2 regions of the Modestobacter sp. SYSU DS0511 genome follow, and region 2 is predicted to be linked to the other one. Evidence: riboswitches for the same ligand, from Rfam matches in the RefSeq annotation. Region 2 holds a riboswitch; the other holds the start of a gene.
What was found. Region 2 has a riboswitch for thiamine pyrophosphate ahead of ACI783_RS12200 (purine-cytosine permease family protein). Riboswitches for the same ligand answer to the same signal wherever they lie in the genome.

Region 1: it holds a riboswitch for thiamine pyrophosphate, as region 2 does, so the genes downstream of both, thiM (hydroxyethylthiazole kinase) here and ACI783_RS12200 (purine-cytosine permease family protein) in region 2, are expected to answer to the same signal.

Annotation. Positions count from the first base shown of each region.
Region 1 is NZ_JBJGZY010000006.1:25,942-30,344, forward strand. Features, by position in the region: gene thiD (bifunctional hydroxymethylpyrimidine kinase/phosphomethylpyrimidine kinase) at 1-166, opposite strand, end outside; gene thiE (thiamine phosphate synthase) at 163-828, opposite strand; gene thiM (hydroxyethylthiazole kinase) at 828-1,622, opposite strand; TPP riboswitch at 1,615-1,708, opposite strand; gene ACI783_RS04705 (DUF222 domain-containing protein) at 1,834-3,564, shown strand; gene ACI783_RS04710 (GNAT family N-acetyltransferase) at 3,585-4,052, shown strand; gene ACI783_RS04715 (hypothetical protein) at 4,243-4,403, shown strand, end outside.
Region 2 is NZ_JBJGZY010000021.1:45,566-49,968, forward strand. Features, by position in the region: gene thiO (glycine oxidase ThiO) at 1-426, opposite strand, end outside; gene thiE (thiamine phosphate synthase) at 423-1,043, opposite strand; gene ACI783_RS12200 (purine-cytosine permease family protein) at 1,040-2,374, opposite strand; TPP riboswitch at 2,366-2,477, opposite strand; gene ACI783_RS12205 (thiaminase II/PqqC family protein) at 2,599-3,201, shown strand; gene ACI783_RS12210 (TenA family protein) at 3,198-3,830, shown strand; gene ACI783_RS12215 (ABC transporter ATP-binding protein) at 3,823-4,403, shown strand, end outside.

The sequences.
Region 1 (4,403 bases), on a different contig from region 2:
GGACGCCGTGCACGCCGGTGACACCGCGGGTGTTCTGCGCGGTGAGCGCGGTCAGCACCGCGGTGCCGTAGGCGCCCAGCGCGCTGAACGTCTTCAGGTCGGCCTGGATGCCGGCGCCGCCGCTGGGGTCGGAGCCGGCGACGGTGAGGGCGACGGCGGCGGTCATCGGTCGATCAGCTCCTGGGTCAGCGCGGCCCGCAGCTCACGGGCGGCGGCGGCGGGATCGGGGGCGGCGCAGATGCCCGAGACGACGCAGACGCCGTCGACGCCGGTCGCCCGCACCTCGGCGGCGTTGGCGGCGGAGATGCCGCCGATCGCGACAGCGGCGATCCCGCCGGCGTGCGCCCGGGCGGCCAGCGACCGGGCGCCGGTCAGCCCGAGCCCCGGGCCGGCGTCGGGCTTGGTCGGGGTGGCCCACACCGGGCTGAGCCCCACCACGTCGACCGTGCCCGGCGGCAGGGCCAGCACCCCGTCCAGGTCGGCGTCGTCCCCCACCGAGACCCCGACCAGGGCGTCGGGGCCGAGCAGGGTGCGCACCTCGCCGGCCGGCAGGTCGTCCTGGCCGACGTGCACCCCGTCGGCGCCGGCGAGCAGCGCGACGTCGACGGCGTCGTTCACGAACAGCCGCACCCCCGGGGTGGGGGCGAGCACCGCCTGGACGGCGCGGGTGAGCGCGAGCAGGTCTCGCCGGCCCGCGGTCTTGTCCCGCACCTGGACGGCGGTGACCCCTCCGGCCACCGCGGCGGCGACCACCTCCGGCACCGATCGCGGCGCGCACAGCAGGGTGTCGGTGACCAGGTAGAGCGTGGGGTCGAAGGCGCGTCGCATCAGGCGGCGCGGACGTCGGCGCGGGTGAGCGCCTCGCCGTCGAGGGCGTCGAGCGCGTCGAGCCACTGCGGGGCGAAGGTGCCCGGCCCGTCGGCGAGGTCGGCGGCGACCTCGGCGGCCAGCGCCACGTGCGCGTGGGCGGCGACGGCGCCCAGCAGCGGGTCGCCGGTGGCGGCGACGTAGGCGGCGGTCAGCGCGCCCAGCGCGCACCCGGCGCCGGTGGTGCGGGTGAGCAGGACCGAGCCGCCGCCGACGCGCAGCGTGCGCTCACCGTCGGTGACGACGTCGACCGGACCGCTGACCGCCACCACCCCGCCGGTGCGCCGGGCCAGGGAGGCGGCGATCTCCACGGCGTCGTCGGGGGCGGCGGTGCTGTCGACACCGCGTCCGCCGGCCCCGGCGCCGGCCAGGGCGAGCACCTCGGAGGCGTTGCCGCGGACGACCGTGGGCCGCAGCTCGACCAGGTCGGCGGCGAGGGCGGTGCGGAACCCGAGCCCCCCGACGGCGACCGGGTCGAGCACCCACGGGGTCCCCGCCTCGCCCGCGGCACGAGCGGCCAGGCGCATCGCGTCGGCGGTCCGCTGGGAGACGGTGCCGACGTTGATCAGCACCGCGGAGGCGACGGCGGCGAACTCGCCGGCCTCGGCCGGGTCGTCGACCATCGCCGGGGCCGCGCCCACGGCGAGCAGCGCGTTCGCGGTGATCGTCTGCACCACGGTGTTGGTGAGGCAGTGCACCAGGGGTGCGGTGTCGCGCAGCGCCTCACGGGCGGTGCGCAGGGAGGTGGCGTCCACGCGGTGACATCCCTTCGCCAGTGCGAACTGGAGCAGGTTCGACGGGTGTGATCTCAGTCCCGGGCGGGACACCCCGTGTCAGGACATCGACGCTAACACCGGCGGAGTCCTCGCTGACCGGCCAGGGGCTGGTGCTGGACACCTTCCAGCTGCCGGACATCCAGGCCGAGGGCAGTTACCTGGGCCGACCTGGGCCGACCTGGGCCGCCGGGTGCTCAAGGAGGAGAGCATCGCCGAGGCGCGCGCCCGGGAGACCGCCCAGCAGGAGCAGCTGCTGGCCGACGAGGCGATCGCGGTGGCCCAGCGGCAGCTGCAGCTCAAGCAGGCCGAGATCGACGCGGAGATCGACGCCGGCAAGGAGAAGGTCGCCGAGCGGACCGCCGCGCTGACCCAGGCCCAGCTGGACACCAAGGTGCGCCGTCCCGCGGACGCCGAGCGGTACCGGGCCGGCGCGCGACTGAGGGCCGCCCCGCGATCGAGTCGCCGGCGTTCCCGCGGGAACGCCGGCGGGCCGCTGAGCTGCAGTTCTGTCGTACCCCCTCGGCAGCATCGCGTCATGGGTGCAGTCGGAGCGGTGCAGGACGTGGCGGAGCAGCGGTCGGTCGAGGAGCTGGCCCGGGAGATCCGGTCCGGGGCGGTGCGGCTCGCGGCGGCGACGGCTGCCTGGCTGCGGCTGGTCGCGGAGTTCGACGCCCGCGGAGGCTGGGGCGAGGCCGGGGTGCAGAGCTGTGCGCACTGGCTCGCCTGGCAGTGCGGCATGAGCCCGGGCGCCGCACGGGAGCACGTCCGGGTCGCCCGGGCGCTGGGTCCACTGCCGGTGACGGCAGAGGCGTTCGCCGCCGGTCGGCTGTCGTACTCGAAGGTGCGGGCGATCACCCGGGTGGCCGACGCCGCCACGGAGGTCGAACTGGTCGAACTGGCGCGGCACGCCACGGCGTCCCAGGTGGAGCGGGTGGTGCGCGCCTGGCGACGGTCGGACGCCGTCGACGAGGGGCGGGTCGCCGAGCAGCGTTCCTTCCGGTGGCACTGGGACGCCGACGGCATGCTCGTGCTGCAGGTCCGGATGGACGGCGAGTCCGGCGCGGCGCTGCTGGTGGCGGTCGAGTCACTGGCCGAGCGGGATGCGCGCCGGGAACGCGCCGCCGCGACCAGGGCGGCTGCGGCCGACGCCCCGTCCGACCGCACGGCCGACCGCACGGCCGATCCCGAAATGTTCCCGCGGGAACGGATGAGCGCCCGCCGCTGCCGCGCGCTGGCCCAGCTGGCCGAGGTCGCCGCCGACAGCGGACGTCGAGCCGGCGACCCGCCACGCCGGGAGGTGGTGGTGCACGTGGACGCCGACGTGCTCGCCGACGACGCCGCGGCCGGACGGGCGCACCTGGAGGGCGGCCCGGCCCTCTCCCCTGCCCAGGTGCGGCGGATGGCGTGCGAGGCGTCGCTGACGGTCATCGTCGAACGGCACGGCCAGCCGCTCGCACTGGGCCGCCGCCGGCGGTTGGCGACCCGGGCCCAGCGGCGGGCGTTGCTGGCCCGGGACGGCGGCTGCGCGCGGCCGGGCTGCACCGAGACCCGGATCGAGCGGCTGCACGCCCACCACCTGACCCCGTGGCGGCTGGGCGGTCGCACCGACGTGTCCGCGATGGTGCTGCTCTGCGACGTCGACCACGGACTGGTGCACGACGAGGACATCGTGCTGGACCGCCGGGGCCGGCAGCTGGTCGCCCACAACCGGGCGGGGCAGCGGATCTGGGCCCCGGCCGATGCCGCGTTCGAGGCCGGCCTGCCCGTCGAGGGGACCGGGCCGGCCCGGTCGCTGCTCTCCCTGGTCCCGGACGGCCCGCTCCCGGACGCCCTGCCGGCCGGCGGGGAACGGATGGACCTCGGCCACGTCGTCTGGGCGCTGCTGGCCCACCGCGACCACCTGCGGCGGGCGGCGGCCTGATCGGTTGCGACGATGACGCGGTGACCGATGCACGGGTGACCGGTTCGCCCCGCCTCCGCCAGGCGCCGTTCGCCGAGCTGACCCCGGCCGAGCTGTACGGCATCCTGCGGCTGCGGGTCGACGTGTTCGTCGTGGAGCAGGCCTGCCCGTACCCCGAGCTCGACGGCCGGGACACCGAGCCGACCACCGAGCACCTCTGGTTCGCCGACGACGACGGCACGGTGCTGGCCACGATCCGGGTGCTGCACAACGGCGAGGACCGCGCCATCGGCCGGGTGGCCACCGCCGTGGGCGCGCGAGGTCGGGGGCTGTCCGCGGCGCTGATCCGCCGCGGTCTCGAGCTGTGCGCGGGCCGCACCGTCGACATCGGCGCCCAGGCGTACCTGGAGAGCTGGTACGAGCGCTTCGGCTTCCGCCGGTCGGGCCCGGACTACGACGAGGACGGCATCCTGCACCTGCCGATGCGGCTGGTGGCCCCGCAGCGCTGAGCTCGGCGGCGTCGGACCACCCAGCGTGACCGGCTCGCCCGGCCCTGAGTCGCACCTCCCACATCCAGTCACCCAGTGGAGTGGCACGGTCACCAGGAGTCTTCCCGGGTCGGGCCGCCCGGTCCTAGCGTCGAGGGCTGCAGGAGGTGGCCGGCGCGGCCGACTCCCCCGGATCCCCGGAGAGCCAGGCATGACGAGGGTGACCCTCCGCCGTCCCACCCGTCGCGCGACGCGACGCGGGATCGTCGTGTCCTCGGCCGGCGCGCTCGTCGTCGCTGCCGCGCTGGTGTGGCAGGCCGCGTACGCCGGGTTCACCGCCACCACCCCGTCGTTGGCCGCCGGCGTCAGCAC
Region 2 (4,403 bases):
TTCGGCGGCCAGCCCGAGCTCGGTCTGGAAGGCGTGCAGCTCGTCCAGCTGACGGACGTCGTCGGCGTCGAACCCGACGACCAGCGTCCCGGCGGTGCGCAGCTCCACCGGGAGACCGCTGGCCTGCTCGAGCTCGGCGACGAAGGCGGGGTAGCGCTGCAGCGACGCCACGCACAGTTGCAGCAGCGCCTCCTCGCCGTAGGAGGCCTCGGTGACCGGGGCGAGCATCCCGGCGGCCGCGGCGGAGGCACCGGCACCGGGTGCGTCGTCGACGACGGTGACCGACAGCCCGCGCTGCGCGGCCCGCCAGGCCACCGACAGGCCGATCAGCCCGCCCCCGGCGACGACGACGTCCACCCGGTCACCGCCCACGGGTCCCTCACCGCTTCCGCCAAAATGGCCATTTTGGCGACCAAGGGCGGTCACCGGGCGGCGTCCAGTGCGGTCAGCAGCTCCCGGGTCGCCGCGGCGGGGTCGGCGGCGGCGGAGACCGCGCCCACGACGGCGACCCCGGTGGCCCCGGCGGCCAGCAACGCCGGCACCCGCGCCGCGGTCACCCCGCCGATGGCGATCACCGGGACGTCGACCGCGGCGGCGACCGCCGCGATGCCGCCCGGGCCCAGCGCGTCGGGCAGGCCGGTCTTGGTGGTGGTCGGCCAGGCGGGGCCGACGCCGAGGTAGTCGGCGCCCTCGGAGACCAGCTGCCGGGCGAGCTCGGGGTCGCGGCAGGTTCCGCCGAGCAGGTGACCGGGGCCGGCGACCCGGCGGGCGGCGGCCAACGGCAGGTCGCCGGCGCCCAGGTGGGTGCCGTCGGCGCCGACGGCCAGGGCGACGTCGACCCGGTCGTTGACCAGGCAGGTGGCGCCGGCCGGGGCGCAGACGGCGACGACGGCGCGGGCGAACTCGTACAGCTCGCGGTCGGTGCCGCCCTTGGTGCGGACCTGCACGACCGGCGCCCCGGCGGCGACGGCGGCCTCGACCGCGGCCAGCGCCGCCGCCCCGCCGCGGGCGTCGGTGAGCACGTGCAGCCGCCCCAGGCTCACGACCGGCGCCCCCGCACCAGCGCCGGGGCCCGCACGACCAGGGTGAGCAGCACGGCCACCGCCAGGCTGACCAGCGAGGCGGACCAGCCGTTGGCCGGGTCGATGCCCAGGTCGGTCTGCCGCTCGGTCCACCACGTCGTCCAGCCGGCGCCCGGGCCGGCGAAGTACGTGGGCAGGGTGAGCTGGTAGGCGACGAAGCCCGCGATCCACGGCACCAGCAGCTCCAGGCGGGCCGGCGCGGTGTCGGAGGTGTTCCAGGCGCCGCGGGGCAAGAGCCAGTAGGCCACCAGGAACACCCCGGCCAGCGGCACGAACACCGCACCGATCAGGAAGAGGAACGGCTCGTAGGCGGCGATGTCGAAGGTCAGCGCCAGCAGCGTGGCGACCGCGCCGACGGCGACCGCCAGCACCCGCCGGTCGGCCCGGGCGACGACGTTCTGCGCGGACACCGCGGTCGAGTAGACGTTCGCGAACGCCTCGTCCAGCTCGACGACCACGAGCAGCAGCACCGCCAGCGCACCCAGCGGCACCACCAGCAGTGCGTCGATGACGTCCAGCCCGGCGCTGCCGTAGGCGGCCAGCGCGAGCACCCCGAGGGTGAACATGACGACGGTCGCGATGCCGTATCCCAGACCCGCGCCGAGGCCGGCCGCCCGGCTGCTGCGCACGTGCCGGGTGTAGTCGGCGGCCAGCGGGATCCAGGACACCGGCAGCGCGATGACGATGTCGGCGGCGGTCCAGAACGAGGTGGCGCTGCCCTCGGCGAGCTCGGGCAGGGGCTCGCGGAGCACCTGCACGTAGAGGTAGACCAGCGCGGCCAGCGCCGCCCACACCGCGTAGCGGGCGAGCAGCCGGACGACGCCCAGCGGCCGCAGCGCCATGGCGGTGGCCAGCACCCCGGCGCCGAGGACGAACGGCCAGCGCGGCGCGTCGAGCACCCGGGAGGCGGCCTCGGCGATGATCACGATCTCGAAGGTGGCCCAGCCGACGCACTGCACGAGGTTCAGCGCCGTCGGCAGGTAGGAGCTGCGCCGGCCGAGCAGTCCGCGCAGCAGCACCATCGCCGGCACCTGCTCGCGGGCGCCGGCGGCAGCGGTGGCGCCCAGCAGCGCCGCGCCGATGAGGGCGCCGACCACGATGGCGCCGATCGTCACCGCCAGCGGGCGGCCGGGCAGCACCACGTAGACCGCGGCCACCGGCAGCAGCAGGCTGACGCCGAGGTTGCCCCACAGGCCGAGCGCGTCGCGCAGCCCGAGGGTGCGCGGCGGCGCCTCGGTGAGGGTGAGGGGGGCGTCCCCGGTCACGGGGGACGGAGGGGTGGAGGTGCTCACGGTGTCGCTCCCTACGCCGGCATTATCCGGTCAGGTTCCAGCGGTCGGCGGCGCTCAGCCGCCCTCTCAGCCCGGTTCCGCCCGAGCTCCCGCACATGGCATCGGCCATGACGACCGCCACACTAGCCACCGGGGGCGCACCGGCACACCGCCGGGGAACCTCCTCGTCTGGAACACCCCGTCCGGAACCCGGCTGCGTGGCCGGGCTGGCTAGAGTCCCGGCCGTGCCGGTCGACGAGCTGCTGACCCGTTCCCCCGACTCCTGGCGGGCTGCCACCGCCCATCCCTTCCTCACCGGGGTGCGCGAGGGCACCGTGCCGGTGGCGGCCTTCGAGACCTGGCTGGTGCAGGACGCCCGGTTCGTCGCCGACCTGCTGCGCTTCCAGGCCCGGCTGCTGGCCCGGGCGCCCCGGCCGGCGCAGGCGGTGCTGGCCGGCGGGCTGGTCGCGCTGGTCGACGAGCTGGCCTGGTTCGAGCAGCTGGCCGCGGCCCGCGGGCTGGACCTCGATGCCCCGGCGCTGTCGGCCACCACGGCCTACGCCGAGCTGCTGGCCCGGCTCGACGGCGCCGACGTCCCGACCGGGCTGACCGCGCTGTGGACGATCGAGCGCACCTACCTCGACGCCTGGTCCGGCGCGCTGCCCGGGGCCCCGCAGTACCGCGAGTTCGTCGAGCACTGGACGGTGCCGGGGTTCGCCGGCTACGTGGCCGGGCTGGCCGCGGCCGCCGACGCCCACCCGCCGTCCGCCGCCGAGGCCGACGCCGTGTTCGCCGAGGTGATCGACGCGGAGATCGCCTTCTGGGACATGGCGATGGAGGGGGCGTGAGCGTCTCCGCGGAGCTGTGGGCCGCCGACGCCGACCTGGCCGCGGCCGCGCTGGCGCACCCGTTCGTGCAGGGGATCGCCGACGGCACGCTGCCCCGGGAGCGGTTCGCCGGCTACGTCGCCCAGGACGCGTTCTTCCTCGACGCCTTCGCCCGGGCCTACCGGCTGGGGGCGGAGAGCAGCGGGAACCCCGGCGTGCGTGCAGTGCTCACCGACCTGCGGGCGGGTGTGCAGGAGGAGCTGCGGCTGCACGGCGGCTACGCGGAGCAGTGGGGGATCGACCTCACCGACGTCCAGCCGCTGCCGGCGACGTCGGCGTACGTCGACTTCCTGATCGACGCCGCCGGCCGGGGGGACGCTGCCCTGACCTGCGCCGCGATGACCCCGTGCATGCGGCTCTACGCCCACCTGGGGCAGCAGCTGGCCCCGCGCGCCGCCGGGCCCTACCGGGAGTGGGTGGACACCTACGCCGCACCCGAGTTCGAGGAGCTCGCCGCCACCCTGGAGCGGCTGCTCGACCAGCTGTGCGCCGGCGCCTCCGACGAGCAGCTCGTCGCGGTGCGGGCCGCCCACCGCCGGGCCATGGAGCTGGAGGTCGGCTTCTTCGACGCCGCCTGGGCCGGTGCCTGAGCCGGTGCTCCTCGCGGCGGACGACCTGCTGGTCGGGTACGCCGCGGGTGAGCCGGTCTGCGCGCCGGTCACCGTGGCGGTGCAGCCGGGCACCGCGCTGGGCCTGGTCGGGCCGAACGGCGCGGGCAAGTCGACCGTGCTGCAGACCCTGGTCGGGCTGCTCCCGCCGCTGGGCGGGACGGTGCGCTACGCCGGGGACCCGGTCGACGAGCGCTCGGCGGCCTTCCGCGCCGAGGTGGCCACCGTGCTCGACGAGGACGCGTTCTTCCCCGCGCTCACCGGGGTGGAGCACCTGCTGCTGACCGCCCGCGGGCACGGCGTGGCCGACCCCGAGGACGTCGTCGCCCGGGAGGTCGAGGCGTTCGGGCTGGCCGGGCGGGCCGAGGCGCTGCCCTCGGCGGTCTCCTCCGGGCAGCGGCGGCGGCTCGCGCTGGCCGCGGCGCTCGTGCGCCCGGCCCGGCTCCTGGTGCTCGACGAGCCCGAGCGCCGGCTGGACACCGGGATGCGCCGGCAGCTGGCCGCCCGGCTGCGCGACGACGTCGCCGCGGGCGCCACGGTGGTGTTCGCCAGCCA